Linked DNA regions of Ruminococcus sp. HUN007. The main gene of each other region encodes a partner of the protein of the gene in region 2 in a complex. Links are inferred from orthologs where the notes say so. Each region holds a gene or a part of one and is shown on either strand. Other genes may lie near its edges. The genes, in order: CC97_RS09150 and fliS.

Evidence for each region.
Region 1: the proteins of fliS (region 2) and CC97_RS09150 are in contact, whole or in part, in a crystal structure (PDB 5MAW), measured with the Bacillus subtilis proteins. The link is inferred for Ruminococcus sp. HUN007 from one-to-one orthologs.

Annotation. Positions count from the first base shown.
Region 1 is NZ_JOOA01000002.1:1,165,321-1,182,135, forward strand. What follows is about bases 237-3,017. They hold CC97_RS09150 (flagellin), read left to right. Parts: upstream 237-1,013; coding sequence 1,014-2,021; downstream 2,022-3,017. Other genes in these bases: CC97_RS09145 (Fic family protein), read right to left, coding at 237-434; CC97_RS20135 (hypothetical protein), read right to left, coding at 415-570; CC97_RS09155 (glycosyltransferase family 2 protein), read left to right, coding at 2,147-3,017. Also shown: more of CC97_RS09145, read right to left, coding at 1-236; more of CC97_RS09155, read left to right, coding at 3,018-4,132; CC97_RS09160 (glycosyltransferase), read left to right, coding at 4,310-6,310; CC97_RS09165 (radical SAM protein), read left to right, coding at 6,416-7,426; CC97_RS09170 (AAA family ATPase), read left to right, coding at 7,521-9,107; CC97_RS09175 (AAA family ATPase), read right to left, coding at 9,283-10,983; CC97_RS09180 (hypothetical protein), read right to left, coding at 10,977-11,267; CC97_RS18820 (4Fe-4S single cluster domain-containing protein), read left to right, coding at 11,802-12,434; CC97_RS09195 (Hsp20/alpha crystallin family protein), read right to left, coding at 12,427-12,864; CC97_RS09200 (threonine/serine exporter family protein), read right to left, coding at 13,313-14,227; CC97_RS21580 (threonine/serine exporter family protein), read right to left, coding at 14,211-14,639; CC97_RS09205 (zinc ribbon domain-containing protein), read left to right, coding at 14,826-16,265; CC97_RS09210 (ABC transporter permease), read right to left, coding at 16,469-16,815. UniProt on the Bacillus subtilis protein: Flagellin is the subunit which polymerizes to form the filaments of bacterial flagella. Assembly into flagella requires FliW. Acts as a homeostatic autoinhibitory regulator to control its own cytoplasmic levels.
Region 2 is NZ_JOOA01000002.1:856,664-873,388, forward strand. The notes cover bases 5,847-8,537. They hold fliS (flagellar export chaperone FliS), read right to left. Parts: upstream 7,537-8,537; coding sequence 7,156-7,536; downstream 5,847-7,155. Other genes in these bases: CC97_RS07920 (hypothetical protein), read right to left, coding at 6,242-7,012; fliD (flagellar filament capping protein FliD), read right to left, coding at 7,621-8,537. In the rest of the region: CC97_RS07885 (glycoside hydrolase family 9 protein), read left to right, coding at 1-2,226; CC97_RS07890 (HAD hydrolase family protein), read left to right, coding at 2,223-2,438; CC97_RS07895 (hypothetical protein), read left to right, coding at 2,404-2,742; CC97_RS07905 (glycoside hydrolase family 25 protein), read right to left, coding at 3,154-3,993; CC97_RS18750 (SH3 domain-containing protein), read right to left, coding at 4,086-5,573; more of fliD, read right to left, coding at 8,538-10,002; CC97_RS07935 (hypothetical protein), read right to left, coding at 10,213-10,707; CC97_RS07940 (hypothetical protein), read left to right, coding at 10,822-11,484; carbon storage regulator CsrA, read right to left, coding at 11,491-11,718; flagellar assembly protein FliW, read right to left, coding at 11,721-12,149; CC97_RS07955 (hypothetical protein), read right to left, coding at 12,298-12,891; CC97_RS07960 (hypothetical protein), read right to left, coding at 13,008-13,910; CC97_RS07965 (hypothetical protein), read right to left, coding at 13,930-14,457; flagellar hook-associated protein FlgK, read right to left, coding at 14,480-16,033; CC97_RS07975 (hypothetical protein), read right to left, coding at 16,049-16,519; CC97_RS07980 (flagellar biosynthesis anti-sigma factor FlgM), read right to left, coding at 16,614-16,725. UniProt on the Bacillus subtilis protein: Essential for filament assembly. May act as a facilitator of flagellin (hag) secretion. Antagonizes translational repressor CsrA indirectly.

The DNA.
Region 1 (16,815 bases), 300 kb from region 2 along the record:
ATATTTTGCAGTAAAGATGCATCTCCCTGAAATGCCTTGATTGTCGCTAACGTAAGTAAGTCACCATCGCATTTTTGAAAATCTATATTGTAACCAGCATTATTGGTCAGCAAAGCTAAAAACAATCTAAGTGTCCGGCCATTCCCTTCTCGAAAAGGATGCAAATAATTCATGTCGTTATAAAAATCCGTAAGTTCCTCGATGAACCGCTCTTTACTTAAACTACAAAAATAATTATTATCTTTAAGATATTTGAATTTTAGTATTCCTGCATTTTCAATATTTTTTACATTACAAAATACAGATCCCTTTTTTGAAAGATTGATTGTTCGTATTTCTCCAGCCCAGCTATAAAGATCACTGAAAATTCTTTTATGAAGTAATTTGTAAAAACTAAAATCCACATCTTTAAATTCAGTGTTTTTTTTCAGCATCCATTATTCTTGCTGTTACAATAGTCGCCTCTGCTTTATCAAGTAATTTCTGATTTCTTATATCAAACTTGTTAATAAGGACGGTAGTATGTTCATAACAATCCTGACTACATCCGTCTAACGAATAGACCGCCACAGTTTTACTCCTTGCAAATTACAGTGATCATTTTTATCAATTCATTAAAATCAATCTTTTTTTCAGCATAATCAGTAATGATTTTTAGTGTTTCATCCGTAAAATCATATCCTTCCATTCGAGTGGAAGCTATAGCATTATTTAAAGCATTTAATGTTAATGTGTCCAGTTTAAGCACCTCCAGATTCTACTGAAGCAATTCTTCTTCGCACGATTGATTGCTTCTTTCTGAAATGTTGTATATACATATTTAGTATACCATTTTTTCAATCAACAAGCAATAGAATAAAGGAAACCAATCAAATTCAAATTTATCTGGTTTCGGGGTTATAAGTAAATCAGCTAAAAACATCAGGGATTGAAAGCGATATCAGGGATAGAAAATGAATTCAGAGAACGAAATTTTTGCAAGGAGCACAACCTAAATACATGGAGGTATTATTATGGGAATGGTAGTTAGAACTAATATGGCAGCTATAAATGCCAACAATTCATTAGCAAACGCTTCAAAGGCTCAGCAGAACGGAATGCAGAAACTTGCTTCTGGTCTTAAGATCAACAAGGCTTCAGATGACGCTTCAGGTCTCGCTATTACAGAGAAGATGAAGAATCAGATCAAGGCTCTTGATACAGCTAAGGATAACTGCGAAGATGGTGCTAACCTCATTCAGACGGCTGAAGGCTACATGAAGGAAACTCATGACATCCTTACAAGAATGACTGAACTTGCTGAAAAGTCAGCTAACGGCGTTCTTAAGCAGGAAGACAGAGATGCTCTTCAGGATGAAATGAACCAGCTTTGTGCTGAAATAGACAGAGTTGCAACTACAGCGAACTTTAACGGTCATAAACTTCTTGATGGCTCACAGGGTTCAACTGCAGCTTTAACACTTTCATCTACAGCAACTGGCGGCAATTCTTATACTGCACCTACTGCCAATGCTGCATCTGGAATCAGACTTCAGATTGGTGAGACATCTACACAGGCTGATAAATTACACGTACAGATCAATAGCTTCCATACAGATACGCTGTTTTCTGGTGTTTCAGGCTTTATTAATAAGTCGAACGATAGTGATAACACAGGTATAGTTGCTACTGGTGCTACAACAGGCAATACAGGAGTTTCAACATATACTTCAGCTATTACTGTTGACATCAGCAGTCAGGATTCAGCTTCAGCAGCAGCAGATGCTATCCGTCTTGTAAGTAATTACGTTTCTGACGAAAGAGGAAAACTTGGTGCTCAGCAAAATAGACTTGAACACACGGTTAATACTCTCACAACAGCTTCTGAAAACACAACAGCAGCTAAGTCACGTATCTTAGATACAGACATGGCTAAGGAAATGATGGAATACACATCTAAGAATGTTATCGCTCAGGCTGCTCAGTCTATGCTTGCACAGGCTAATTCACAGCCACAGAACGTTCTGTCACTCCTTCAGTAATTAATAGCTGAAATAATTTGAACTTATAGTTGTTATAACTACGTAAATAGTTGATATAGGATTATGGGGACAAAGGGCTATGGTGGCTTCCACCGTAGCCCTTTACTGTTTAAGGAGAAGGAAATATGAAAGTACGTACTACAGAAAAAAAGGAAATACTTCTTTCAATAGGTATGATAGTCAAGAATGAGGAAAAGGTTCTTGAACGATGCCTTAAATCACTCCAGCCTCTTATGAATGCTATACCGAGTGAACTAATTATTGCAGATACCGGTTCGACAGATTCGACCGTTGAAATAGCAAAGAAATATACAGATAATGTATTTTACTTTGAATGGATAAATGATTTTGCAGCAGCAAGAAATTCAACACTTAAAAAGGCAAAAGGAAAATGGTATTTCTTCCTTGATGCTGATGAATATCTGGATGAAGATGTCAGTGAAATAATTAATTTTTTTAGCATACCAGAATTATATCTCAAATACAAGACACTCGAAATAATGATAAGAAATTATATGGATGTTAATAAAACTAATTATAGAGATGCTTGTTTGGCGAGATTTCAAAGAATAAATGATCCGAAAGACCCGGTGGAGTTTATAGGGAAAATACACGAAAGTATTTGGATTCGTCAGCCACTTGGTTATTTTTCAACCATCTTACATCATACTGGATACTGTTATTCTTCTGCACAGCAAAGCATGAATAAGAAAAACAGAAATATGCAGCTGATGCGTGAAGAGTATGAAAAAAATCCAAATGATCTCAGGCTGCTTTCCCATCTGATAGATGGCGCAGGTAATGATAATAATGAGAAAGAAAAATATATTTCGGAGGCATTGGTGATAGCCAAAGCAGAAAGACGACATTTGTATTCAAATGTCGTTTATATGCAGGCAGTACAGAATTTACAGAATTCTAGGCCTGAGTATTGTCTTGAGCTTTGCCGGGAATATTATGATACTCTAGATGGAGTTGAGAATTGCGTTGCAACTGTAGCGGTTGCTATGACAGAAGCTAAGATATTATCAGCATTAGCAAGATATAATGAATCATATCTTGCGTTTTGCAGATATTTTGATTTGTACGAAAGATACAAAAAAGATGAATTGATTCTTACTGATTCTTCAGCTCATCCTGTAGATGGCGTAACAGAATCAGAGTATATAAGATGCATTTGCATGGCAGCGCTTGACTTAAAAAAATCTAAGAGATATGATGAAGCATTTCAGTTGCTTAGCAAATTTGATATTGTCAGTCTTGATGGAGAAGATTTTAAAAATGTGCTTGGGTCTATAAGAGAGATTTGTCAGGATAAAAAGCAATATTCTACATTAGCGGAGTATTACGGTAAAATTATAAACTGCGATGATGACAATAAGTGTGAACTCTCTTTGTACATGATGGAAAGTACTTACTACTCGATTGTAGGTGAAGATAACAGAATGGCATTTGCGAAAGATGTTGTTAACACTGGTGTAAAAGGTAAGTACAGTGATCTTATGAAGCTTGTGCTCACTCAGAATGAAAAATCATTTGCTGATGATTTACTGACATTCATAAAAAATGTAGATGACTGGAAAGAAGGCTATTCAGAAGCAATTTATCTGGCGGTAAAACATGGTATTGATATAAGTGGCGTTGTAGATAATATGATAGCATCAGAATTTAGATCAAAGCTTGAAATGATTGCGGTTAATCACGATGATTTTGCCGGATATGTGCTTTGTTATGGCGTACCGGAAAGCTTCACGTCAAACATAAAGCGATTTCTATGGATAACTTCAATGTATGAAAAAGCTGCTTACAGAAGCTTCATGTTAGATGATAACAGAAAACATGAGATGTATTTAATGTTTACTAACTTGTTAGGTGAATATGTCTCTAATATATATAATCCGGAACTTCTTCAGGATGAGGCTGATATTCAGGTGCTTCCTTCTCTTCACAAGTTTGGATATTACATGCTTCAAGCAAATTCTGCACTTTTGAATGGTGACAGTGTCGGATATGTAAGAGGAATGAAAAAGGCTCTTCAGAATTGTGAATCAATGAAGGAAATAGTTGAATTTATGCTCGAGCGCTTTAAGCAAAAGATGGGAATAAAATAAAAAATAGCAGAGTACAAAAAATTTTTATACTCTGCATTAGTGTTTTAATTTTATGGCTGTATTAAATCAACCACCTGCGCTGTTTGGAAAAAATGTACATTATACGGAATAATCGCTATTTCTTATTGTTGCTACATCACTTTGAATACATGTATTTATTTAGGAAAGGAGCCAAATATGAGATTTTCACAGTATAAAGAAATATTGGAAATACTTGATTCTGTTATAGAAGCGACAGAATATATGAAGGAAAAAAATACAGACGAATTATGTGAGATATGCGTTCAGTCACTTAGTTCAGTATTGAACGTAGTGGATAATAACGGAACAGCAATTGGCGGGTTAGTAAATTCTATAAATAATGCGATTTTGAACTTTAATAATAGATTATATGAATCTGGTGAACTAACAGCTCTTTTAATTGAAATCAAAAAGCGTATTAATGATAGCTTACTTGAAGAGTTAGCAATATTGAAAGCGCAGATTGACTTAAAGCCTTGTTTTGAAATAGAACATTTTTATAATGAAATTATGGAGTATGAAGAAATTAAAGGAGAAGACGCTTTTGAAGATTATTGTAAAGAAAGAAATATAGATATAATCAAAGAATTAAGAAATGTATTGCCGAAATTGGACACAAAAACTAATGATTATGAATTGCTTTATGAAATCGCAGTTTTACTTGAAAAGGGTGGGGATTTAGCTTTAGCAAGTGTTTATTATGCTAAAGCAGCGTTAGAGATGAAAAAACAAAATCAAATATCAGATTATAATGATATTGTTAATTCATTTAATTCTGCACCTAAAACTTGTAAAGAGATATTTGAAACAGTTTTAAAAAACTATGAGTGTACAATTGTATTTTTATCCATATGCGGATTCGGTAAAGAAAGGCAAAGATATCAAAATCTCGCAATCTCATATGCGCAGATAGGAATTAAAGTAATTTATATTACACCAGAAGCTTATGTTGATGTTGTGAAAAGGGTAAGTGAGGATGAACTTGCGGAATATTGTGTTTCTCATTCTAATAATATTGAAGGCATAGAGGTAATAACACCTTTTTGCGCTTCTAATTATGGTGTACATTCTTATAATGCTATTGTTTCAAAAATAGCTGGCTCAGAAAACAATGCTGTTTTTATAATTTCAAATGTAAATGCATGGAAATCATTAATCCCATTAAAAGGAAAAAATAAAATAATATTTGATTGTGCCGATGATAATTCCGATTATAAAAATGCGTTTTGGTCAAATGCACAGTTATATGAAAATGAAAAATTACTTGTTGATTTTTCAGATGCTATACTTTGCACGGCTTATTCATTGTTTTTAAATAAAGCTATATTCCAAAATAAATCAAATGTTTATTTATCACATAACGCTGTGTCAGCGTTAGAAATGAAAAATTTCACTGACAATAATGAACCAGATGATTTGAAAGATATCCCTCATCCGAGAATCGGCTATGTAGGATGTATCTATCAGAGATTTGATCGTGATTTGTTCTATGAATTAGTTCGAAATAATCCGGATAAGTCATTTGTAATAGTCGGAAGTATATTGAATAACTATGTAGAGATGCTCTATCCTAATATGTATTATTTGGGATCTAAAGCTCATTCAGAATTATATAAGTATTATAGTAATATGGATATTTGCATAATACCATATTTTGATGATGCTAAAATGTCCATGTCTTGTGACCCTGTAAAAATTCATGAACATATTAGTTGCGGTACACCAACGATTACTACTTATATGCCTGATACAGGAACAGGAAGACTAATAACCTACCACGCCAATACTGTTTCTGATTTTCAGAATTGTATAGATAGAATATTAGCAGAGAAACCGAAAGTATGTAAAGAGCAATTAAACAACTATTTAGCTGATAATTCATGGATTTCAAGGGCATGTCAAGTATTACGAATATCCAACGATGATACTTATGATTATGAAAAAACTAAAAATTGTATTAATCAAATTAAAAATGAGTTTGAGTCTATAAAAGATATTCATTCAAATTTCAGTGTTATTTATGGAATAGCCTCAATTCCATATGATCGTTTTGAAGCTGAAAAATATATAAAACGAGCTTGTAAAGAATACAAAACTGAATTTAATGATGAAATACTTGAAAAGTTTGAGCGGTATGTTTCTGAACAGTCAATGTAGTTTATTAGCGCTTAAAACTACAATTATAAGACTTGAATTATATGGCACCAAGCGAGCAAATTGTTTTGGATAAAGAAAACTAAAATACTGTGAGAGGTACAATTTATGGCTTATTTATCATGTGATTTGATTTCAAATATGTATTTGAATATAAATGGTAGAATAGATAAAGGCGATAGGGTGATAACGCTTTGCTGCGAGAATATTTCATCTGCTCCGGGAGTAACTCTTACAGATAATGTTGATGAAACTCTTGAAAGATTTGTTGGGCTCAGAACAATGTTATTGGCTCAGGGATTACGAACTCCGGAAAAAAATGATTACGGATGTGCAGGATGTTCTAAATACCGAAAAGGAGACTGGAGTATTAATCCGTTTATAGGTTATGTTAATCTTTCTATGTATCCTGCTCCATGTCAATGCAAATGCTGTTACTGCAGTGTAGATAAAAAATGGATTAATAATCCAGATGTTAAATCTGCTTATGAAAAAATATTTGAACTTCTTGAAAGAGCTGAAAGCACTGGATTAATCGATCCTGATGCTTGCTGGCAGATTTCTTCAGGTGAAATTACAATTCATCCTTATAAAGATAGAATTTATAAATTGGTTAAGAATAAAACAGCATGCTTTTATACGAATGCATTTATTTACGATGAAGAAATAGCAACCAATCTTCAGAACAATTCGAAATCAGCTATTAATTTGTCGATTGATGCAGGAACACCTGCAACATGGGCTAAAGTAAAGGGCGTAGATAATTTTGATGTGGTTACAGATAATCTGGTAAAGTATTATTCACATCTTTCAAGGCCAGGACAAATTACGATGAAATACATTGTTCTTCCGGGCATTAATGATAATTTAGCTGATTATGAATCAGTTGTTGAAATAATGAAAATCCTCGGAACAAATCATTTAACAATATCCAGAGATGTGAGTAAGAAGTATTGTTCAAATGATACTGATTATAAACAACTTATATTATCTGCAGCATATCTACTGGCACTTCTCTCAAAAAACGGGATGAGTAGTGATATGTTTACTTACACAGAAGAAGAACGACACGATGTGGTTGAAGTAGCTGAAGAATTACTGAAGAACAATAAAGTATGATTACACCATAACGCTTCGCCTTGTTTTTACGCCTGATTCATGGTATACTTATTTAAGATGAAAACGAAAAGAATTCAGAAAGGAGAGCGCGGAAATGGGAAACTATATCAATCCGGGAAATCAGGCATTTAATGAGATAAACGATGAAGATTATGTTGATAAGACAATGCTTATTTCACTGGTCAATGAAAGAATACGAAAAAAGAATAAGCTTATCTGTATAAGCAGACCTCGTCGGTTCGGAAAGTCTTTTGCTGCCAAAATGCTCAGCGCCTACTACGACTGTACCTGTGATTCTCATAGTTTGTTTGATGAAATGAAAATAACTGAAACGGGGAATTATGAGAAACATCTGAATCAGTACAATGTGATCAGTCTTGATATAACCAGCTTTATTTCAGATGCTAAAAGCAATAGTTTACCTTTGAGTGAAGTACCTAAGATGATCATAGAAACGCTTAAATCTGAACTGAAATATCTTGATCCTGGTCTTTCAGCAGAACTGTCATTAAATGCTGAATTAAGCAGATACATCAATGAATTAAACGGTAAACAGTTTATCTTTATCATTGATGAATGGGACGCTTTGATCCGTGAAGCGAAGGATGAACCAAAAACACAGGAAGCGTATCTTAATTTGCTGCGCGGCTGGTTCAAAAACAGCAATTTTACTCCGAAAGTTGTAGCTGCAGCGTATATGACCGGAATCCTGCCGATAAAAAAGGACGGTTCACAGTCCGCAATTTCGGATTTCGATGAATATCCGATCCTTGAACCGGATGATTTTGCTGAATTTACAGGGTTTACTGAAGAAGAAGTACAGAAGAAATGTAAAGAGAGCGGTCTCGATTTTCATGAAGTAAAGGAATGGTATGACGGATACGATTTTCCGGATATCGGAGCGATCTATAATCCGTATTCAGTGATGAAGGCTGCTGAAAAGAAAAAATGCAAATCTTACTGGAAAAAGACCACGGCAGCCGAGTCTCTGAAAACATATATAAATATGAATTTTGACGGACTGCAGGAGAAAATCGCCTGCCTGATTGCAGGAGAAAAGATCCACGTGGAAGCCGATGAGTTTCAGAATGATTTCGAGACATTCAGTACGGCTGACGATGTGCTGACACTTCTTATACATCTTGGCTATCTGACTTATAACGAAGAAGACGGGACGGTCCGCATTCCAAATAATGAAGTACGCGGCGAGTTCAGACTGCTTCTTTCATCCGTTAATGAAGGTGAAGCATGGATGAAGCTTATCATGCGATCAAAGAAACTTCTTGATGCCACTCTGAAAGAAGACGCAGATACCGTAGCTGAAATCATGGAAGAAATACGCAATGAGCATTACGCACCGCAGTTTTATAACAACGAGCAGGCATTGAGAGCTGTCATAAAATATGCGTATATCTGTACGGAAGGAAGTTACATAAAAACAGAGGAGCTGCCGTCCGGTAAAGGTATAGCTGATGTGGTTTATATTCCGAAACCAATGTCTGATCATCCTGCACTGCTTATAGAGTTAAAATGGAATAAATCATCCGGAGGTGCAGTTGAGCAGATTAGAAAAAAGAAGTACGACACCGTGCTGAAACCTCTTAAAGATAATCTGCTCCTCGTCGGGATAAACTATGATTCGAAAACAGGAAAGCACAGCTGTACGATTGAGAGATCTTGAAAAGGGAATGTTAAGAAACTTTCTTTGAAAGCAAATCAGCATGCCCGGAATTATGAGCCGCAGAGTTTACGGTCAGTTAACCGTAAGCCCTGCGGCTAAAAATATTATTACGACAATTTTTTCATAAGTACAAGCTCTTTGTCTATATGTTTGTAAATATGATCCCTGGCTCCGCTCATCCCTGCCCGATAAGCACTTTCTTTCCCTCAAAGGCAAAACCGTACTTTATGATATTGTCATCAGTTGCCCCAAGATCAAGGAGTTCCTGCTCATATTTCTTTTCTTCAATCTGAGCAAGTGCATTTGTCAAGGCGGTTTCAAGTGTTTCTTTTTTATTTTTGTTTACTACTTTGAATTCGATGATAAATGCCCTGTCTTTCTTGTCATGTGGAACGAGCATAATGTCATATCTTCCGAATCCGCTTTCACGGTTCGATTTTACAGCATAGCGTTCTCTTAACTCAACCAGCATGCCGAGAACAAGTCCGTGATAGAATTTTTCCGGCGCAAGAAAATCATCTTCATTATATGCAGAATCAAATGTACTGATTGATGAAAATACTATTCTGTTCATATATTCGTTCATTGAATCTGTATCGCAGTTCAAGAATGACTTTATAAAATCGCTGTAATAACCGACAACTGTTTCATCAAACCATCCTTCGATCAGATTTCTTAGCAGCAGCATAGTCTCATGATTAACGATCCGAATTTCATAAAGTTTATCTCTGATCAGATTACTTTTAAGGTAACCGCTCATTACAAGCAAACTCCAGATTGCACTCTGTGATGTGCTAAGTTTATTAAACACCAGCTGCTCATCAAGTTTTTTGGTAACCGATCCGCCGTTTAGAAGATTTTCAAAATCAGATTTAATATCTTTGCTGCCTTGACGTATCAGTTTGCTTACCAGATCGTTTGAGCTGGAGTTTGCCCAGTACGAATCTATCTTTCCGGAATTTAAGAAGAACGTTACAGACATAGGATTGTAGATATCTGTAAGTCTTCCTATATTGAATCCATCGTACCAGAATTTGATCTCATCTTTGTTCGTGTATCCGTATTCATCCATTGCATCGAATACTTCCTGTTCAGTAAATCCGAAATAATCCTGATAAATTTCATTCGAAAGCGAACATATAAGAAGATTGTTCATACCTGAAAACAATGATTCCTTGCTCACTCTGGTAATACCGGTCATTACTGCCCGGTCCATGAATTTATTATCTTTGAATGTGGAAGTAAAAAGCAGGCGCATAAATGACAGTATTTCATTCCAGGAACCTTGTGTCCAGGCTTCCTGCAGCGGAGTATCATATTCATCCAGAAGAATAATTACCTTTTTACCGTATTCGATTGACAGTACTTCAGATAAGAATAAAACCGATTTGGCAACAAGATTTTCATCAAAGTCTTTCGGCTCTTTTACAGTAAAACCATTTTTTATACGGTCGTATTCTTTTTTATAGTCTTCGCTGATCTTATCGCTGCCATGGACGATCTCATTATTTCTAATATAATGAATTTTGATGATCGAAGCTATATTATTTTTCATTTCAAAAACTTTGTCGTTTTTTACCGTTGAGAAACTTAATGCGATAACCGGAATCGTTCCCTGAAATTTCATTATTTCAGGATATTCTGATATTTTTAAGCCTTCAAAAAGATCTGAACGGTTTTTATAATCAGTGCTGAAAAAACATTCGAGCATACTCATGTTCAGCGTCTTGCCAAAGCGGCGTGGACGTGTGATGAGTGTTACTTCATCTGCTTTGTTCCACCACTCTTTGATAAACAATGTCTTATCAACAAGAAAATTGTTTCGTTCTCTTATTTTGCAAAAATCAGAGGTGCCGGTTGCTATTTCCTTTAACATGTTCGGGTTCCCCCTTCAAGATCTCTCAATCGTACAGCTGCGCTTCCCTGTTTTCGAATCATAGTATAAATCGCTCCGATATCCGGAAAATCGTATCCGTCATACCATTTCTTTACTTCATGATAGCCGAGACCGCTCTCATTGCTGTTTTTGAACCAGCCACGCAGCAGATTAAGATACGCTTTCTGCGTTTGGGGTTCAGATTTAAGCATTGTCTTATCAACATAATCTTCATCGTTTATCTCATTAAATGCCTGATTTCCCGGATTGATATAGTTTCCCATTTTCGCACTCTCCTTTCTGAATTCTTTTCGTTTTCATCTTAAATTAGTATACCATGAATCAGGTGTAAAAACAAGGCGAAGCGATCTGAACTCATAAAACCCGATCAAATGTGGCTGAAAGGAACAAATGATGAATTTGAAGTTACAGATAAAAATAAAAGCACCATGACTCTGTAAAGAATCATGGTGCCTGATTTGGTTGCGGGAGCTGGATTTGAACCAACGACCTTCGGGTTATGAGCCCGACGAGCTACCGAGCTGCTCCATCCCGCGTTCTCGACCGTTATCTATTATACCACTTTCGCAGTCCTGTGTCAACAGTTTTTTCGCATACACATCTGACAGATTTCACTGTGCAAAAAAGAGGATTTTTGTATTCATTTTTCTGAAGCGGTGATCAGATGGTTTTTTACCGATTGACCGGAAGGTGTTTTTCGGGTTATAATATTGATAACGATAATTTTAATACCGTATCCGGAACAGCCTGACCGGCTGTACGGACCGGCAGTGACAGCAGTGATAAGAGGGATCAAAATGGGAATAATAAAGAATTACGCAGACGCGGATCATATAAGGATCTCGTGGTACACAAAAAAAACGGACCTGTTAGGTCCGTTTTTAAGATCTGTATTATGGGTACAGGGATGCAGCCGGAACTGTCCGGGGTGTATTGCAGCTCACACTCATTCGCCTGACGGAGGTAAAACAGTCAGAATAGCTGAGATCGCGAAGGAGTTTGCGGGGGCAGCTGAAACGGAAGGCATGACCGTTTCGGGCGGTGAGCCATTTCACCAGGCGGACAGGATCTGCCGGCTCACAGGAGAGATAAGAAAGAGCCGTCCTGATTACGGGCTGATCGTCTATACCGGATATACTTATGAGGAGCTGAGTTTCTCGGATGAGAAGCCTGTAAAGGAGCTTCTGAAACTCACCGACATACTCATCGACGGAGCTTACGTGCAGGAGCTTGATGATGACAAAGGACTGCGCGGCTCGTCAAATCAGCGTGTCATCCAGCTGACTGACAGGTATTCTGAGCATATGGAGATGTATATAAATCCTGCAGCCAGAAAGAGCAGCTATGAGATAAACGGTGAATATTTCAGGATGACAGGCATTCCGTCACAGAACTCAAAGGAGCTTATGAGGAAACTCGGGATTATTTGATCTCAAGTCTTCTCTTTTCCTGTGACTGAGTCAATTTCGGCATTGTTACCTTCAGAACGCCGTCATTGTATTCTGCGGAAATGTTATCGGAATCGATACCTGCAATGCCGAAGCTTCTGCTGTACATGCCGGAATATCTTTCTTTCCTGATGAACTTTCCGTCCTCATTCTTTTCTTCCTTTTTCTCTTCATGTTTAGCGGAGATAGTCAGAAGATCCTTTGAAATATCTATGCTTATATCTTCCTTTTTAAATCCCGGAAGATCTGCTTCAAGAACATAATCAGTATCTGACTCCTGAATATCTGTTCTGAATTCCTGTTCAGGTCTGTGCATAGGCATCATTCTGTTGCCGAAGAATTCTTTTTCGAAATCATCAAACGGATTAAAGATATCGTAACCTTTTCTTTCAAACGGTGTAAGTCCAAACATAAATTATTCCTCCTTGTAATTGTACACACTGTTCTGTCAGCAGTTTACGGAGGATATGCGTCCTCGTTAGTATCTGAAACCGCCGGCAGATTTTTCTGCTTCTTTTTCTGATATGATCTTTTTTAATGATTCCATTGGAACCGCCTCTTTCATGTTCTTTATTTCCTTTCGGTGATTATTATATTACACCCCGATTATGACAGAATTGTGAACAACAGATGAAAAATTAGCACTCTCCGTGCGAGAGCGCTAATCACAAAGAAATACTGTAATACCGTAAAAAGCAGCGTCATTCCCGAATGACGCTGCTTTCGCATTTATAAGTAAGGGAAACGCTGATTTATTCATAAATCAGCGTGGGGCTTCGGGGCGAAGCCCCGCAAATCCCATCTCCGGAAATCCGGCGAAGCCGGATTTCCGATTAAATCAGTGTTTCCTAAGTATATGATCAGCTGCTCTTTCTGAAGTTTTTATCGGTAAGAATTCTGGCAGCTATAAGTCCGAGAGGAAGTGCGGCTATTAGCATTATTGCCTTTGAAAGCCACATGATGCCTGTATTTACATCGTTGAGTCCCAGGTAGTAGATACCCTTGTAGAGGAACATTCCCGGAACCATGATAACTATCGACGGAACTGTAAGTGTGATTCGCGGATATCCGATTTTCGCCTTGATAAGTGAAGCCATTATTCCGGCTGAAAAAGCGCCGATGAAAGCCGCCGCACTTACCGGAACGGATGTGAAATCAACAAGTTCAAGACGAAGAGTGTTGGCGATCATGCCTATCATTCCGGCTGTGAGAGCCATCTTTCTTTTGCTGTTGAAAAGGAAAGAGAATCCGTACACACCCACAAAGCTTGCAGCCATCCTGAAAACGAGTTTCAGCACAGGATCAATCGAAAGCTCAGGAAAATCTGCAGGTGTAAACCTGAAAGTAAAGGCCGCCAGCCATCCGGTCAGTGTTGCCGTGATTATAATAAGGAAGGCATAGGTGAGACGTTCAAGACCCGAACGAAGATCAAGCTTTGCAAGGTCGATGCCGCCGGTGATAAGAGGAAATCCCGGTATCACAAAAAGCATCGAGCAGATGTATCCGGACTGATGTGCCTCGGAAATGCCGAAAAACATCTCGGCAAGTTTTATAAGAATAACGTAGGTACAGCACGAAGATGCCACTGCGCAGGCAACATTGGCCAGCAGGGTTATATGATGTTCAATGAGTTTCTTGCGCACGAACTGCCCTACTCCCGCTCCGAAAAACGCAAACAGCATTTCAGCAGGACCGCCGCCGAGAAGGAACGTAAACGCACAGCACGCAAACGCAGCAGCAAGTGAAAGATTCCATGCCTTATAGTTGGCCGGCATACTTTCGATCTTGTCGAGGATCCTGTGGAACTGTTTTTACCGAATACTTTCCTGCCCGCTCCGTAAAGCTGTCGGCAAAAAACTCGATGGCATTCAGCCGGTCAGTATTTACACCGGTTGTGTTTATCGATATAGCATTGGTGTAGGTTTCACCGTTTTCCACGCAGGTGTATGAAATGGAAAGCAGACCTATGTCGGCGTTGCAGACGATGCCGAGAGCACGGGATATCTTGTTCATCGACGCGCGCACTCTCCACGCTCCGGTACCGGATGCAAGCATCATAAGTCCGACACGGCCGACCAGAGTAGCCTTTTCCTTAAGCGACGCATTTTCGGCTGCCAGTTCCTCATTTTCCTCATCGAGGAGCTCGTGCCACTGGATCTTCATGTGCTGTTTTCTGAACTTACTCAATTACAGATCATCCTTTATATATATTATTATGTACGTCACGTCCAAAAGCGGACTATATAGATTTTACCACTTAACAGCGTCCCTGTCAACGTATTTTATATACTAAAACAACAAAATAATCATTGATTAATTGTATATTATATGATAAAATATTTTTAACACTTATTAAAAAGGAGTTCTGAATAAATGTATTGTGTTAAATGCGGTAAATTTCTTGATAATGACGACCGTTTCTGTCCGGCCTGCGGAAAAAGCAATCCGGATTATTTATTCTGTATGAAATGCGGCAAGCCGCTTGACAGCAAGACCCGTTTCTGCTCAGGATGCGGTTCCCAGAACCCGAATTTTGATTATGATCCGTATACTCCCGGTATAAACCCTCCTCCATCCGGTTATAACGGTGGCCAGAATTACGATCCGAATCCTATGAATAACCAGAGCTTTGCCCAGAACAAAGCACAGGGCGTGACACCTCAGAGTTACGGTCAGACTATATCACCATATGCTGATGATCCTGTCCCGAACGCACAGGCAAATGCCGCACAGAACAGTGTTCCTCCGGTATATACAGCTGAAAACGCCAATGCTGTAGGCTTTGTAAATTCAGGAACACCTGCACCGGATATGAACAGCAGCATAAATAACACTAACATTAACGGCATGAAAAATAATAAAAAGACGGGGCATATCGTAGCTGCCGGAATAGCCGTAATGATCGCAGCAATAGCCGGTATCACCATAGCTGGCGCTAAAATCGGTCAGCAAATTGGACGCGGAGCTTCTCCGCGAAACCACAGCTACAGTGATAACTATACGCCTAAGGAATACACTTTCAACCCATTGAACAACATAAAGGAACCTGAGGTCATCTGGGAAACGGACACTGTGAAGGTCTCCACTCTGAACATCATCCACGACAGCAGTTTCTCCTCCAGCGCAAAACTTCAGCTTCAGATTGAAAACAAATCCGATAACGATATTCTTGTAAGAACTGATAAAGTTCTCATAAACGGTTATGATGTTAACGCATCCGTTTATGAGTCCGTTTCCAAAAAAAGTACAGTCACTGACTCTGTTTACATTGACCTTGATATACTTGAAAAACTGAATATTGAAAACATAAACAATATTGACCTGTGGTTTAAAACAGAGAACAAACAGGACTACAACGTGGTCGAAACATCGGACAAGATCACAGTTGAAACGAAAAACACTGCTGACAACGAGCCTTTTGTACCGGATACAATATTATTCGATCATGACGGTGTAAGGATCGGCTACTACGGAACAGAATATTCAAGCCGCTACGATAACTCCATGAATGTTGAAGTTTATTTTGAAAACAATACAGATAAAATAATCGACTTTGATCTGGATTCATTTCAGATCAACGGCAAGGATATTAAACCGTACCAGCATACAGTATTATATCCGGAATCAAAAGGTATCTTTGACTTCTGGTTATCTGAAGAAAAACTGAAAACGATCAGAATTGACTCTGTCGAAGATATTGATGACATAGTATTTTCAGTGGAAGGAACACATCAGACAGAAGATGCAGAAACACACCGTGCAAAAACTGAGAAGGTTTTCAGCACAGGTGATCTGAAAGTCTCAACTCATTAACTTTCCTGTATTCAGCACATACTTCACACTGATCTGAAATAATTCATTCACAGCATAAAAAAGCTTCGCACCTTTTACGGTACGAAGCTTTTCTTTTTCAGGAAATACTGATTTATCCGGAACAAACCAGTGTTCCGGGGCGAAACCACGCAATTCCCGCCTCAGCAAATACGGCGGAGCCTGATTTCCTGTTTGATCAGTACTTACGCTTTGCTCTTATTTGCATTGCGGAGCATCTTTATTACGTCCTTTATCTTAACCGGTTCTCCGCGGTAAAGGACGAGGAGCTTGTATACTTTCGCTGCAAGGAAAACCACTGCAGCAGTGGCGATCACCATAAGCACGATGCTGATCAGTGCTGTCGGCATCGTTATATTTCCGACTATAATATCGGCAGGAACGGTAAACGGCGCTGTGAACGGAACGTAACGGAGGATCTTCAGCATATGGTCGTTACCGTTTAACTGATTGAAATACGGGAACATCCAGCAGGCAACAACTGCCATAGTATATATTCCGAAATAATTGCTTATCTCTTCAGTTTTTGACG
Region 2 (16,725 bases):
TGCGGCGGCGGTATGCACGATGCCGGTGACCATGTAAAATTCGGTCTTCCTGGTACATATGCTGCATCAACTCTCGGATGGGGTTACTACGAATTCAGAGACGCATACAAGGATACAGGAAATCAGGAACATATCGAAACCATTCTTCATCAGTTCAATGACTTCTACATGAAGGGTACATATCTTGATGAAGATGACAAGGTAGTTGCTTTCTGCTACCAGGTCGGTGAGGGTAACAACGACCACAACTACTGGTGTCCGCCGGAACTCCAGGACACAAAGATGCTCCTTAACTTCGCAAGACCGGCATACTTCGCAACAGTTGACACACCGGCTTCAGACATGTGTGCAGGCGCAGCTGCTTCACTCGCTATCAACTACCTCAACTTCAAGGACACAGAACCTGAATACGCTGAGGAAAGTCTTAAGAAAGCCATCGCTCTCTACGACTTCGCACGCGAGACCCACAAGGAAGCAGAAGACAGCAATGAAGTGCTCAGCCTTGGTTACGACGGCGGCTTCTACACTTCAAGCTACGACTACGATGAACTCGCATGGGCTGCTGTATGGCTCAACATCTGTACAGGCAAAAAGGAATACATCGATCACATCAACTCGGTCGATACTTCAGAAGTAACCGAAACAGGCGGTTACAAATATACCGGATATATCAAGAGGATCATGGAGACTACAGGTTCTACATGGCAGAATATCTGGGTACACTGCTGGGATACAGTATGGGGCGGTGTTTTCGCTAAACTCGCACCTATCACAAACAACGAACGTGACTGGTTCATTTTCAGATGGAACCTCGAATTCTGGTCAGGCGAACCGCACCTCAAGTGTGCAGGCCTTGCTGACGAGATCTGGAACATGGACTACCAGCACATCAAGGACGTTGATGTAAACGACAAAACATATATCAACATGTCACCTTCCAAGTTCTCCGTAGTAAACGAATACGGTTCATGCCGTTACAACACAGCCGCAGGTCTCTGCGCTGCCGTTTACAGAAAGGAAACTGCAAAGTTTGACGAGGAATACACAGGATTCACCGACTGGGCCGAAAGACAGATGGAATACATCATGGGCAAGAACCCGATGAACCGTCCGTACATCGTAGGTTACTCACCTACTGCAGCTTCACATCCTCACCACCGTGCAGCTCACGGCTCAACAACATTCAGCATGGATGATCCTATCGATCAGGCACATACACTCTGGGGTGCTCTCGTCGGCGGTCCTGACTCAACAGACTGGCACAGAGACATCACCAAGGACTACGTTTACAACGAAGTTGCCGTTGACTACAACGCAGGTATCGTCGGCGATCTTGCCGCACTTTACAAGTGGTACGGAACAAAGGACATGAAGCCTGATGAAAACTTCCCTCCGAAGGAACCTGCAAAGACAGACTTCTGGATCGAAGGCAACGTTGTACAGGAAAACGTTGAAAGAACTCAGGTAACTGTACGTGTACACAATGATACAACACAGCCGCCGAGATATCTTTACACTGAAAAGCTCAAGGCACGCTACTACTTTGACATCTCGGAACTCGTGGCCAAGGGTCAGAGCATAAAGGATGTAAGATCGGAAGTATACTACGATGAAGTTCAGTCAACTACTGACATGAAGGAAAGTGCAAAGGTATCACAGCCGATACATCTCAAAGACAATATTTACTACGTTGAAATGGACTGGACAGGAACTCTCTGGCACGGTTCAAGAGCTCTGCAGTTCGGTATTCTCGTAGGACAGGACGCTGAATACGAAAGCAACTGGGATGCCACAAACGACTACAGCCGTGAAGGTCTCAAAATGTCCGAGGAATTCGGTCCGACAGACAGAATTCCTGTTTACTTCGAAGATGAACTCGTTTACGGAACTCCGTACGGTGAAGAACCGAAGGAATTCCCTCCGATCAATCCTTCGGAAGCTCCTTCATCTGAGACTACAAAAACACCTGCTACAAAGACTCCTGCCACAAAGGAACCTACAGACAAGACTACAAAGCTTGTATACGGTGATATCAACGCCGATACAAAGGTCGACGTAACAGACATGTCACTTCTCAGCCTTTACCTCATCGGTGACCGCAAGCTTACAGGCGATCAGCTCAAGGCTGCAGACGTACTTACTGACTCTGCTGTAAATCTTACAGACCTTGCAACACTCAGACAGTATCTTTCAAAGAAGATAAAAACTATCGGACCTGAAAAATGATCGTCAGAATGATATGCACAGACCTCGACGGAACTCTGCTCCGGTCTGACAAGACCGTGAGCAGGTATTCCCTGGAGGTTCTGAAAAAAGCATCAGAAAAAGGCATTCTCATCGTACCGGTGACCGGAAGGCATCTCGGAGGCATTCCGAAAGAGATACTTGCTCAGGGTGTAAGATATGCAGTTTTTTTCAAACGGTGCAGGATTATATGATCTTTCTGCCGGAAAAATGCTTAGGGAAGAATGTATTCCGGACGGCATAATGGCTGAACTTATTCCCCTGTTTCCGGAACTCGATGTTATGTCCGATCTTTTCACAGCTGAAAACGCCTATACGGACAGCCGCTGTCTCGGTGTGCTGAATGACGTGGATGCTTCTGACGCAGTCAAAGCCTATATCAGAAACAGCAGAATACTGACTGACAGTATAACTGAGTTTTACACAATAAACAGGCCGGATGTTGAAAAGATCACCGTCAACTTCCGTAAAATAAACGGCGAATACAAAAAACCGTGACAGACTTCTTTCCATACTGAAAAAATATGACGAAGAACTTGTATGTGTCACAGGCGGTGCAAACAATATCGAAATAACATCAAAAAAAGCCACCAAGGGAAAATGCATAACCGCTCTTTCTGAAGTGACCGGCATACTCCTTTCAGAGATCGCCGCACTCGGCGACACTGAAAATGATCTCAGCATACTTGGGACAGTCGGTATAAGCACAGCAATGGCAAACGCAGACGAAAACTTAAAAAAACTCTGCCGCTTCACAACTGACTCGGACAACGACTCAGACGGTGCAGCAAAGTTTATCGAAAAAATGTTTCTCTGATAAAAATCCAATAACAAAAATGATCGTTATCTCACCGGAATGAGACAACGATCATTTTTTATTATGGAAGCGCTGATTTTTTCATGAACAGTTTATTCTATGAACAGGTTAAGATCAGCATAGTTTATAATTCCGTCAACCTTTCCTTCATCGGTATACTGCCACATGCTGAACTCATACGGAAACTCCGGATGCTCCTTGTATTCCGCAAGCCAGAGATCATATCCGGAGATCTGCTCAAGATCGTACATATTAAACTGGTCACGCAGAAGATTAAGTGAGGCGTAGATTATCGGTTTATAGCCGTTTTCCTCAATTGTACGGCAGAATGCGAGTGCGCATTCGCAGAGTTCATCGCCGGCAAGGGAATCCGTTCTCGCTGTGTCATGGGTCACAGGTTCCCAGTCGTACGCCACCGGACAGGTAATATTGTAGTCCTTGATAAGGCCGAGCACAAAACGTGCTTCCTCTTCAGCCTCCTCCTTTGAAGTAGCCTGGGAGAAGAAGTAAACACCTGTTTCAAGTCCGGCGTCCTGAGCGCCTTTCATATTTCTGTGGTAATAATCATCAACGTTGAGTTTTCCGCTCTCATATCCTCTGAAACCGGCCCTGACCATTGCGTAATCAATTCCGGCAGCTTTAACTTTCGGCCAGTTTATTTCCTTCTGGGCGTAGGATACATCAACGCCTTTTTTCACAGTCTTTTCGCTGTCACTGTAGTTTATAAAGCCGTTTTCCCTGTAAAACTTCGTCCTGTCAAGCTTGCTGAAAGTCACGTTTATGTTCGGAACTGTAAAGGGTCCCGGATCAGGCATTTCCTTGTTTCTGCCTGAAAGCATAAATACGATCAGAACAATAAGCAGAACCGCTGCTGCGGCGGCGATAACAGCAATAATAATAAGGGTGTTTCCTATACCTGTTTTTTTTCTCATATTTTCATTTCTTATCATAGTCTTATGAAAAAGTCTCCTGAATGAATATTGATTTTGCTTTCCCCTGATTATTCCCCGTTTATCCCTGTATATCAGTCTGTCAGATCTTCAAAGACCTGTTCTGCTTCTTCCTGTTTTGCAAGCATATCGTGCTTGATGTGTATCGTGTCAAAAATGTTTATTATACCGTCACCGTTAATATCGCCGGATTCGGTGATATCATTTTCAGAAGCACCGAGAATATGCTGCTTCAGGCAGTAATTATCCTCCGGATCAAAAGTACCGTTACGGTTGATGTCTCCCCGGCGTGCCTTTACCCTGACGATCAGTCCGCATGATGCGCCTTTGTAATCAACAGTTATAATACTGTCTCCCGGTACCATCGTGTTTCCTTCACAGCCGTAATCCTCAACTATTTCCTCGCGTCCGTCGCTGTAGCAGGCCGCAACGACCATACCGGCATTTTCAAATATCTCACCGGCAAGATAGTCAAGTTTCTGTGGCATTGCTCTCAGAACAAGATCGACCGGCGGTTCATCCGTACCAAGCTTTCTTGCATAATTGAGTACGCACCAGCCTGGCTTGCCGTTATACTCGGTCCTTCCCCAGAGATAATCACTGTCCTGAAATGTTTCATATACGGTTATTACCGCTTCATACGGAACAACATCAAGTATGTCAAAGTCAGTTCCGTGATTGTAACGGAGCCTTACCCCTGTGGTCGAAGTAATACTGTACTGATCGAATTTTTCTTCATCCGGCTCAACAACAGTTTCCACTTCTCCTCTTATGTGTTCCGCATAGTCAAGAACACACCATCCATCCGTTCCGCCGTAGCTGGTCCTGCCCCACAGGAACCCGCCGCTCTCCTTTTTTTCGTCAACGGTTATCGCATGATTGTAAGGGATAACATTTATTATTTCGGCACTGGTGTCGGCGCTGCTTCTCAGACGTATGCCGGTCGAAGATGTTACGCGCCACTTTTCACCTGTTTCGTTCGCAGAATAATCAACTCCGGAAAGGAAAAGTGCGGCTTCGGTCTCACGCCTGCGCACCAGTCCGGGAAGTACCTGTCCTCCGGCCTTGCACCAGAGTTTGAAGGCATCGGTTATCTGCTCCGGTGTATAATTCTCAATACCGTTTACAAGATATGTTCTTATAGTAACTTCAGATGTGTTGTTCCAGACGTTACCCATGTTGTAAGTAAAACTTACCAGAGCATCATACTGGTTCTGAGTAACTGATATCCCGTACTTGTCAAGAAAATTACGGACAAATTTTTCATAAACGACAACTACCTCACGAAGCAGTCTGTCTGCTTCAGCCTCAGTTATTCCATCCGGATACGCATCCTTGTCTACCCCTGTGCCATATCCTATCGACCACTGGTGATAATCCCACTGGGCATATTTTGAAAATCCTTCAAAGCTTTTAATAAGAGCAAGTCCGTTCTCGCTGATCTGATATGATGAAGCAGAACAGACTATGCCGCATTTATCGTTTACTGAATAAACTTCAGAAAAAAGATCTGAACCTGCAAGTGTCAGTGCCAGAAGCAGACTCATACATTTTCTTTTCATTTACTATCCTCCGATCTGACGGTCATCCGGCGGTATCCGCGGATGGCTCCGGGACGTCTGTTACTGCTTTCCGGCACTGCTGAAGTATCTGCAGATATCTGAAAGGCAGCACTGACTGCAAAGCGGTTTTCTGGCTTTGCAGATCTCACGTCCGAAAAAAAACAAGACGATGACAGAGATCTGAACCTTCAGCAGGAGGAACGATCTTTTTCAGATCTTTCTCAACTTTATAAGGCTCAGTATTGTCTGTAAGTCCCAGTCTTCCTGTTATTCTGATACAGTGAGTGTCAGTAACGACCGCAGGTTTACCGTACACGTCACCGAGAATAAGATTGGCGGTTTTTCTTCCTACACCCGGAAGAGATGTAAGCTTTTCGATGGTATCAGGGACCTCGCCTCCGTACACGGAAATGATCATAGCAGACATTTCCTTTATACTTTTCGCTTTGCCGCGGTAAAATCCGCATGGTTTCACAATTTCTTCGAGATCTTCAAGTGAAGCATCCGCAAAACTCTGCAGTGTGGGATACCTGGCAAACAGGTCTCTGGTAACTATATTTACGCGGGCATCGGTACACTGTGCCGAAAGCCTCGTGGCAATAAGCAGTTCGTATGGTTTGTCATAGACAAGTGAACAGACAGCTTCAGGATATTTCTCCTTAAGACGTTCACATACCAGAACGGCCTTTTCTTTTTTTGTCATAATGTTCTTTTGCCTCCATCAGCAGGATCCTCTCCTGCGGATCGTCAAGACTCCTGATAGCTTTGTCAAACTCAAGGTTTACTGTACGGAAACTGCAGTCCTCCGGAATTCTGAGTTTCTTTTCAGTATATGTTCCGAAATACATTATGGTCTTCTGCTTTTTTCCTTCTCCGGATCCCAGCATATATTCGGTCCGGAAATCATCTGTGTCCGGTTTTATGCCGGTGTAATGGTTCACCACACGGACAGAAGCCTGCTTTTCTGATTCACCGTAGCTGATAACATCCTTGATAAAGCTTATCTTTTTTGTTTTCCGGTCTTCAGCCAGAAGGAATCTTATTGTGTCTCCGTAGTCCTTGACAAGGATCATACCGCAGACTATGGTCATGTAGAACTCAAAATCAGACTTATGCTGTCTTTCATAAAAGCCGAGACATTCACTGATCTGCTGTTCACAGTAGAGTTTGCCCTCAGGAGCGGCAACGAAAAGGAGACGCTCACTTGAAGGACGTTTTATAGTAGCGAGGATCTTTCCCCTGAATTCGTCTGAAACATCCTCAGCGCCCATTATATAGATCATGTGCCTTTCCTGCTTCGGCAGATCCTTTTCAGCAGTGAAGAAACCCATTTTTACAAGATAGCTCATGCTCTTGCGTCCGACGTTTCTTGATCCCTGCTGCTTGTCAACAGTAATGTCCGCATCTCTTCCAAGCAGAAGATTCCGTGTATTATGCACTTCAATTATCCTTCCTGATTTATGTATACCTACTTATTTTACCACAAAAACTTAATATATGCAAGTTTCGGCTGTAAACGGCGTATTTACGTATACTGTACAAAGCGCCCCGACCTATAGCGGTCAGGGCGCAAACAAGGAAATTATTTCATGTGCACTTTCTTTTCAGCCTGCTGGAATGAATCCTTCAGTTCTGTAAGCATCGGGATTATCGGTTTGAAAACCTCAACACGCTTGCGGATATTTGCCTGAACAAGTGTTCTGATGAAGTAATCGTAAAGCATGTGAAGATTTCCTGATATCTCGTACTTGTAATCAAGAATGCCGTCAAGGTAGTGGATTATTCTCTGCGCTTTCCTGATAGCCTTGTCGGCTTCATCAGGATCATTCTTTTCTTCAATGTAGAAGACTGCGTGATTGAGCATCTTGATGCATTCCTCATAAAGAACGATGATAAGTTCTCCCGGTGTCATGGTCATTATTGCCTGTTCTTTGTAGTTGTTATATGGGTTTGAAGCAGCCATAGAAGACTTCTCCTTTCAGGTTAATTAAATAGTGTTGTTACAGTGAACGCCGGACTGATCATCCGGCATTCACCACCGTTGTTATCAGAATCCTCCGCCTATCATTGATGCGAAGTAATTAGCTGTTGAATTCATATTTCCCAGAGCCGATTCCATTGAGTTGAACTGTTTCCACAGTCTTTCCTTTCTGGAGTCATACTGTTCCTTGAGCTTTTTGATAGTTTCCTTGATAGTATCGATGCGCTTGCTTATAGTATTGTTCTTTTCAGTAGCCTTGCCCTTGAGTCCGGCAAGTGATACAAGTGAACCAGGCGAACCGGAAGAAGTATTGGCTGCCTTCTTGCATGCGCTGTCAAGTCTTGAAGCTATGCCGTTTGAGCCTGTGAATATATCAGCAACGCCCTTGGCATCGTTCTGGATAGCATCCTTGAGCTTGTCCTTGTTGATCGTAAGCTTGCCGTAGTCTTTCCAGTCACTGCTTGATTCTATTCCTATCTCGGAAAGAAGCTTCTTGTCTCCTACCTTAGTATAGAGAACTGTACGCATTTCATTGAGGAAACTTGAAATATCATTGTCACCGCTTAAAAGGCCCTTGTTGGTCTTTTCCTCCCACTTCTTGATCTCACTTTCAGTCATCTCGTCCTTCTGTGCATCAGTAAGAGGCATGTACTGCTTGTATTCAGCCTTTTCGTGGGTCCTGTCATTGAGATCCTTGATAAGAGCGTTGTAGTCTTCAACGAATGAAACTATGTTATCAAGCACCTTGTCATTATCGTTTGTGGTCTCGATGTTTACCGGACCGTTTGTAACATTCTTCAGTGTGAGATTGATGCCGTTGTACTTAAGCTCATTGCCTGAGTAGAAAACATCTTCACCGTCAATGACTGCGTGAGCATCGGTTCCCTGCTTGCTGATAGATGATGTTCCGAACATTTTCTTAAGAATGCCGTTTTCATCACTGTCGCTTGCTTCGATCACTGAACCGGAACCTGTTTCCTGGCCCTTTATACTGAACTTGTCATTCAGCGAGTTGTATGTGATCGTAACACCGGCACGGCTCTCGTTTACTTCCGTCATCATGTCGGAAAGCTTTGTATCGCCTGTAAATGAAAAATCTGTTCCGTTTATACTGAACTCGATCTTGTCAGAATCATTATATCCGTAAAGATCTTTAAGCGTCATTGAGGTGTCAAGCTGGTTTGTAGCACCCTTTGAATCCATTCCGATGAACTCAAGAGAACTTTCGTCACCCTTTATCTTGATGTTCTTTCCTGTGCCGGCTGTGATCTCGCCGCTGTCTGCATCAAAATGGATACCTGAGCCAAAGGCCTGGAAAAGCTTTTCACTGAAGCTGTCGGCTGTATCTGTTGATGTCAGTGAGATATCCTTTGATACACCGTTAAATGTTATATTCAGCTTACCCTTTGATTCGATCGCCGGTACATCAGCTGAAACTTCAGATGTTCTTGAAGCTTCCTGCTTGCCGCTGAATCCGAGTGCCTTCAGATCATTTGAGTCTGATGCAGCTTCAATGGTGATCTTTTCAACATCAGAATTACCTGTAAACTTGAGCTTTTTGTCATCGCCGGTGCCGTCATACGATACTGTTATTCCTTTTCCTGAAACCTGAGCATTGATCTTCGAAAGAATATCCTCATCAGAATCATTTTTGCTGAGATTAACAGTAACATCTTTACCGTTTAATTTGAATGTATAGTCCTTCGCATCTGCGGAAAGCTTTGACTTGTCAAATTTACCTGAAGTAACAGAAGCATTTTTGACCGTCGCACTGCTGCCGTTTACTGAGATATCTGTTGAGGCGCCTGTTCCGGAGAACTTAAGTTTTCCGTCTGAACCGACTGAAACTGATACATCAACAGCAGATGATGAATTCTGTCTGTTGTATGTTGTTATGCCCTTGTTGATCTTGTCAGCCATATCACTTGCTGAAGCTGCACCGCTTACATCGACTTCAATGTCTGTACCCCCGACACTGATCGTCATTTTAGCAGCTGAAGCGGACATAAGTTCACCGCCGGCTTTTACATTCATGCCCTGGCTGGCACTTACGCTGCTTGTAAACTTTGCTTCAGAAGCAAGTTTTATTACTTCAACATCGAAGCTTCCCTCAACTGCATCCGCTGTTGAAACAGCCTTTACTGCAGAAGATGTACTTTCAGTAGTTGTACTCTTGAAGCTTGATGTAAGAGCGAGAGTTTTCTCACCGGTAACTGAAAAGTATTTACCCCTGAAATCATTGATCTTGTCAATAACCTCACGATACTGATCCTGCTTCATTTCAAGAACTTTCTGCTGCTGTTCCTGCTTGTCTATTTTTGTCTGCATGTCGCTCATCATTGACTTGACAAGACTTTCAGTGTCGAGTCCTGAGTTCATGCCTGAAATACCCTTATTGCTGTAGGATGCATTCGTGTACGTATTTTCTGAACTTGAACTTACCTGCATATGTATCCCCCCTGATCATAAAATTTAAGAAATCACTGATTAAAGACATCAGCACAGGAATATAGGGATCTGCCTGTAAACTCCGCTTCCGGTATATCCGGATTTAACGGAACTGATGTATTACCAGTGTTCTGGTGCTTGTATTAGATTAATCTGCTTATTATATTATTCGGCATTTTTACATTTTTTTAAAGAGTTTTTAAGAAATTTTCATATAATTCTGCTTTTTTGTGTAAAGACTCTGTCCCCCTGTCCCTGAGTCTCATTTACCGCGCTGTAAAATCTTGCTGCCTTGGCACTCTGTCCGGAATTGTTCTCTCTGATCTCTTCGAGAACTCTGTCCATGGACTTCTTCAGTCTGTCCTGAACCATCGGTATGGCCGCACTTATCCTGTAGGCAACAGCGTTTACTTCCTGCCTTTTCTCAAATACTACGGCATATTCTTCGGCCACGTCTTTTCTGTCAGTGAGCGGTTCTGTCGCTTTTTTCAGTTCGCCGGTCTCATCTTCGGCACACAGCGAATCTATCCCGGCAAATAGTTCGTCGGTAATCTCACGGTATCTGTTAATTCTTTCCACTGAAATGTCAACATCATCAGGTGAACAAACATAAAGTTCACCTATTTCCTTTTCCATTTCAAGCAGCACTTCCACGATCTCATCAAAGCAGCTGCAGATCTGTGCTGTTCGTTCATTGTTTTCCATATTTTTCTCCCTTGTCTGAATAAAAATACGAATTTTTTCGTTCACGGTATATTCCAATTCATCAGATTTTATGGTATAATAATAGAATAATACGATTATTTGGGGGTGTAATCAGTGTTTCCTGTAAAATGCAAAGCGATACTCAAGCTTATAAACGGTGAAATACTGGAATACGGTTTTGCTTCGTACTCGGCTGAAGATCAGCACTTAGACTTTACAGCTCAGTTTGTGCCTATTCTTCAGATCAATTCAAAAGTCACCGTAGTCTGTACTGAAAACGGAGTTACGACACACGTGTTTACCGGTGAGGTTTATCTTTCTTCTCCGAAACTTCTCCGGGTCATCTCACTTAAATGCGCTTTTATTATGGGTGCTGAAAAAGTACTTGCCGCTCACATACCGTTTGAAGCCCAGGTTTATGTTCCTGCCTTCAGACACACTTTTTTCGCAAACAGACTTACCTACAGATGGGAAGAATGCTGTATAAAAGCGATATCCATGAACGGTGCCGCAATAGAGTGTCCGGAGATCGTCAGTGAATTTGCTGACAGGATCACAATAAAAATTTCCGATCCTATATTTTCTAAGCCTACGGAGATTCATCTCCATACAGGAGAAAAAGGGCTCATGTTTGGAAATCATACCAAATACAAATATAAAATCGGAAAAATCAATAAACGATGTGAATCTGAACTGAGAGCATTCATACGCAATGCAAATATGGCTCTGCTCGGCAACATAGAACTTGTTGACGAGCAGACCCTGTACAGTGACTGATCAGTGTTATTTTTTGATCTGACCAAGCATATTCTTAAATGCGTCAGGCGCAACAGCGTCTGATGCTTTTTTATTGCTCTCCATGGTCTGACGCAGTTCGCTTCTCAGCACCTTAACATCCTTAGGTGCTTCAATACCGAGTCGTACCTTATCCCCGCTGACTTCAACGATCTTGATCTCTATATCTTCATTTAAATAAACTGTTTCCCCCACTTTTCTTGACAGTATAAGCATTGTTAGTCCTCCTTAACATTTTCAAAAAGCTTATATCGGATAGTGTAGTCCTCTTCAGCTAAGAACTGAGCAGCCCTTCTCTCCTCGAGATTCACAACGATAGGACTCTTGAGATTAACAGTGGATTCACCGAAGTTGTCTGCAACTACCATTACAAGCCACATTTCATATGTTCCCTTGCCGATCACCTTTGTGATATCTTCCTCAAATGTCGGTGCATATTCCTGATTCAGTGTTTTAGGATTTGCAAGTACAAAGCAGAGATCTGTATCATCAAGGCACTGCAGCCAGATAAATTCGCCGTTAAGTGATTCATCGATCATGAATACGTATCTTTTGTTTTCCTCAAATCCTAAGATCGGCTGTTCAAATGTGATAATGTCGTTCTCTGAGATCTCGATCTCACCAAAAGTTCTAGTGTTTACTTTCATAATTACCTCCGCATTCATTGCTTCCTGCCGGTCGTGCAGCAGGAGACAGTATTCTGTAGTTTATGTGCTGTACTTAAGCACTTTGTCAGTGCATGTACGGTTAAAAAAACAGGGAATATGCCGTTTAAGCACATTCCCTGTTATGTTCCTATTCTTCCGGTTCTTCATAATCAGGCGCGGAACTCTTTGGCACGTAATTGAAACCGCCAAGATATTCAAATTCCACATGTGCATATTCTTCAACTATCTTTCGAGGCTGCGGCTTCGGTGCATGAATCTTTACCGCCTTCGGAGCTTCTTTCGGCTCCGGCTCCCACGATTTGTCCGGCACTACAGAATCAAGGCTGTCCATTGCCGAATCTATAGTGGCTGCCGACTGTATGTTCTGACGCATATATTCCGCGCAGTTCGGTTTCGGCTCAGGTCTGACGTTTTTCTTTCCGTAGCAGTAATTCACACTGTACTCACTGCCTTCAGTTTCCGAAGCACTTTCGTGCATCATACTGTCAGGCTGCCGGTTTATGAATTTCTGCTGAACGCCGCCGGCAGCTTTATTGCCGACCACATTACCGTCGTACATCTCCGGATTGTTTTTTGAAGAATGTGTATTTTTAACCGGAATTCTTACATTCGCTGAATTAACTTCAGCATTTTCAGGAGAAAAGTCCGGATTATTATCAGCCGTGATATTCTCCTGTTCTTTAAACTTAATCGGAACTGTAGTTATTTTCAGAAGCTGCATTCAAATCCCTCCCTGAATAATGAATAATCAAACTTTCCTTGTTAATATACAAACTTCTATTCACTTGTTCTTATTTTGACATACTACATTTTATATGATAAAACCGTCAGGTATTATCAGTTGACATAATCCATAAGTGACTTCGGAACGATATTCTTTCCGAACTGAAGCACCAAGTTCCAGGCGTTCTGATAACCAAGGAAATTGGTTATTTCAGTTGCATCATCGACGCCTTCGATATCCTTCTGCATTTTCTTGAGTGAAGTATTCTCCTGTTCTAGTCTGTCGAGGTTGGTTTCGAGGAACTTCGACCTTACGCCGAGCTCAGATTCTGCTGCGATAACCTTATCAGTCTGCTTCTGAAAATTAACCATAACTGCACTGATCTTATCAATAACATCAGCAATATTAGAATTACCATTTTCATCTTCTTTAATGCTATTGATCGCATCCTGCATCTGAGTCATCATGTCATAAAGATTGTTAGACACATTCTCACGATCCTGTCCGTTATTGGTTCCAGTGGCACCAGCTTTAGCCTGTAATCCTTTTATTTCATCATATGGAATAGTTGTAGAGCCATAGCCCATAGCTGCAATACCATCTACTGTAGTTTTAAATGCAGTTTTAGGAGCCACTTTACCGTTTCCAGCCACTGATATATCAAGTCCTATATCTACATAACTATCGCCAGAATATTTTACAGGATTATCTTCATAATAATAATTCTCCGGATCGTTCTGAATCTGAGTGCTTGTCGGCATATTTTGTATTACAGCTGGATTAACAGGTTTCAGCTTATCTCCGCCTTCTACCGAAGTACTGTCTTGCAACGTTCCCTTAAAGCCTTTATGACTGCAATCGGTGATCCAGAATATGCCGTTACGCCAGTTATCGACATCGTCATTTCCACTGCCAAATTGATCAAGAAACTGTTTTTCATTCATATTAAAAAGATTAAGAACTTCGTCAAAACCTACTTTTTCAGCATCATATCCGTATTCGCATTCGTAATCCAAACTAGTATTCGAAGCATTTTTACTTATCCCTAACCATTGGTTTTTTATCGACCATTTTTTCAATGGCACTACCGTTGAACTCCATCTTACCATCAACGTTTGCCTTAAACGGTGCAACATCGATACCTAATCCGCCGAGAACGTATTTGTCATTGTACTTGGTATTCGCAAGACGCATGAATTCGTCTTTAGCTCCGTCGAGGAATGCACTGAATGTTTCCTTACTAGCCTGAAGTGTAGGTGTGTTCAATGCTTTGAACATTTCGGACTGAACGTTTGAACAGATGTCGTTCATCTGCTTAAGAGCAGTTTCAGCCATGTTGAGCTGCTCAGCGGCAGTATTCACATTGTTTGTCATCTGTTCATTTCTGTATATTCTGGATCTAACATTTATAGCTCTTGTAGCCTGAGTGACATTATCAGATACCCTCTGAAAATCCCTTCCGGATTCAACACGTTCCATTGCCTTGTTCATCGCATGCTGCGAACCGTTGAGGTTTTTAAGATAAGTTCTGTTGGTCGTGCCGCTCGTTATTCTTACTGCCATGATGTCTCACCCCCGTTCATCCCTATCCAAGAGCACCAATCTGATTTATGATAACATCAAGAAGTTCATCCATTGTAGTCATCATCTTGGCTGCAGCCTGGAATGCTCTGTTATGTGTAAGCATAGCAACAGTTTCCTCACTTTCGCTGACACCTGTGATATTTTCACGGTTGTCCTGAAGTTCGTTGGAATACTTCTCGCATGCCTCATATTTTGATTTTGTAAAACTTACATCTGAACCTATTTTAGCTGAATAGTCAACTATAAAGCCCTGAAGCGTACCTTCATATTTTTCAACGCCGTTTGTGAAGGTGTGCTTGCCTTCCATAAGTTTACCTATCATATCGAGGAAATACGCATTATCTGTACTGTCCTTGTCAGGAAGTATGTATGACGGATCACTCAGAAATTCATCGGAAATTGTTATGTTAGCCGCATTGACCTTTCGGTTTACATAAACTTTCTCATTACCATTTTCATCAATCTCACTGTCACCTACAAGCTTCTTGTAAGGATAAGGATGTTCCTTGCTATCCGGCTTATATTCAGGATCCGGAACGGTATTGTTAAGTATCTCAGCAAGCTGAACAGCAAATGAATCGAGCTGATCCTGATAGTACTTGAAACCGCGCACATCAGAACCGGATATACCTTCAGAATTGAGACCCCTGCCATTGATAATCTCTGCAGACGCCTTCAGTATACCGTTCTGTTTATCCATACCCTGACCATTACTCTTCCAGAGAAGTGAAACAGTATTGTCCCTGTTCTCCTGGAAAACTATCCTGTCAGTTTCCTTGCCTTTGATACAAAGATGATTATTAAGTTTTACATCTACTGTACCGTCAGTCTGATTCTTTACTTCAACCTTACCGAACGTAGAAAGTTCATCAAGGAGCATATTTCTCTTATCGATAAGTTCGTTCGGACCATACTGTTCAGTATAACCTGCTCCAGCCATTACATCCTTAATCTGCTTGTTAAGTGTAGCGATGTCCTCCATGATAAGGTTGGCATCCTTCACCTCAGTCTGAAGCTGATCCTTGTATGAATTATTCGCTTCTTCAAGTTCCTGTGAAGTCCTGTTAAGAAGTGATGTCATATTCTTAACAGCATCAGCAAACAGTACTGAATTGGCACTGACATTCGAGTTATTGGACAAAGCTTCAAGTGATGTGTACATGGTCTTCAGACCCCAGCTGAGTCCGTAGCCGTCACCGTCCGTACCGATATCAATTTCAGATATGATAGTTTCCAGTTCGGAAAACATATCGTTGCTCTTACTGTAGTAAGAAGTATCGGAATATGAATTTCTGAATGCTGTATCCATTCTCTCGTCACGGGTCTGGGAAATACCCTCTACGTTCGTACCCATGCCGATATGATTGTAAGACGTGTCACCGACCCTGCTTCTGTATGCATAGTTAGCCACAGAAACCTGATCAGTACGCTGCCTCGTATACCCCTCTGTTGACATATTCGCAAGGTTCTGTCCGACTATATCAAGCGCTTTCTGGCTTGCGAAAATCGCTGTCTTCGATGCCTCGAACCCCATAAATGTCGGTCTGACACTCATAATAATCCCTCCGCTTCAGGCCTGTCTGTCAAGAATGTTCTGCATGGTATGAAACTTTTCAGAAACATTTCCGCTCTTATCGTAACAAGCCGGATCGTTTATATCATAGTCCTGCATGCCCATTTCCTTCAGGTTTTTCTTCACGATGTCAAGCGATCTGCTATTATAGTCGCGCGCAGCGATAACAGCGTCCCTGAAATCACAGAACAGGTCCTCAAGTTCTTCACGTCGATCGCCGCTCTCTGCATCGACGATCTCCCTGAAGGTTTTTCCATCGAGTCCTATTTTCTTAAATAGCTCTTCTCTTCTCTTTTCATAATTCTCTGCTTTTGAAACAAAAACCTGATAATCGGCGAGAACCTTATTGATAAGTTCCAGATCTTCAGACGCAAGAGCATCCATTTTCAGTTTTTCATTTTCTGATACTTCGGCGTAAAAGTCAGTATATTGTTCCATAAAATCATAGAACTCATCGTAATTATTCATCCGTATTCATCTCCGGTTTCAGATTTTTTCTCAAAGCTGTAAGCCGACCCCCGTCTGGCTTACATTTCTTTTCCCCTGTATTTTCGTTACCCTCTTAAAATGCCATTCTGTCAAGAATAGCATCAGCTACACTGCCAGCTGATACACTATAAGTGCCTGACTGGATCTGTGCCTTAAGAGAACTGATCTTTTCCTGTGAAGCAGGA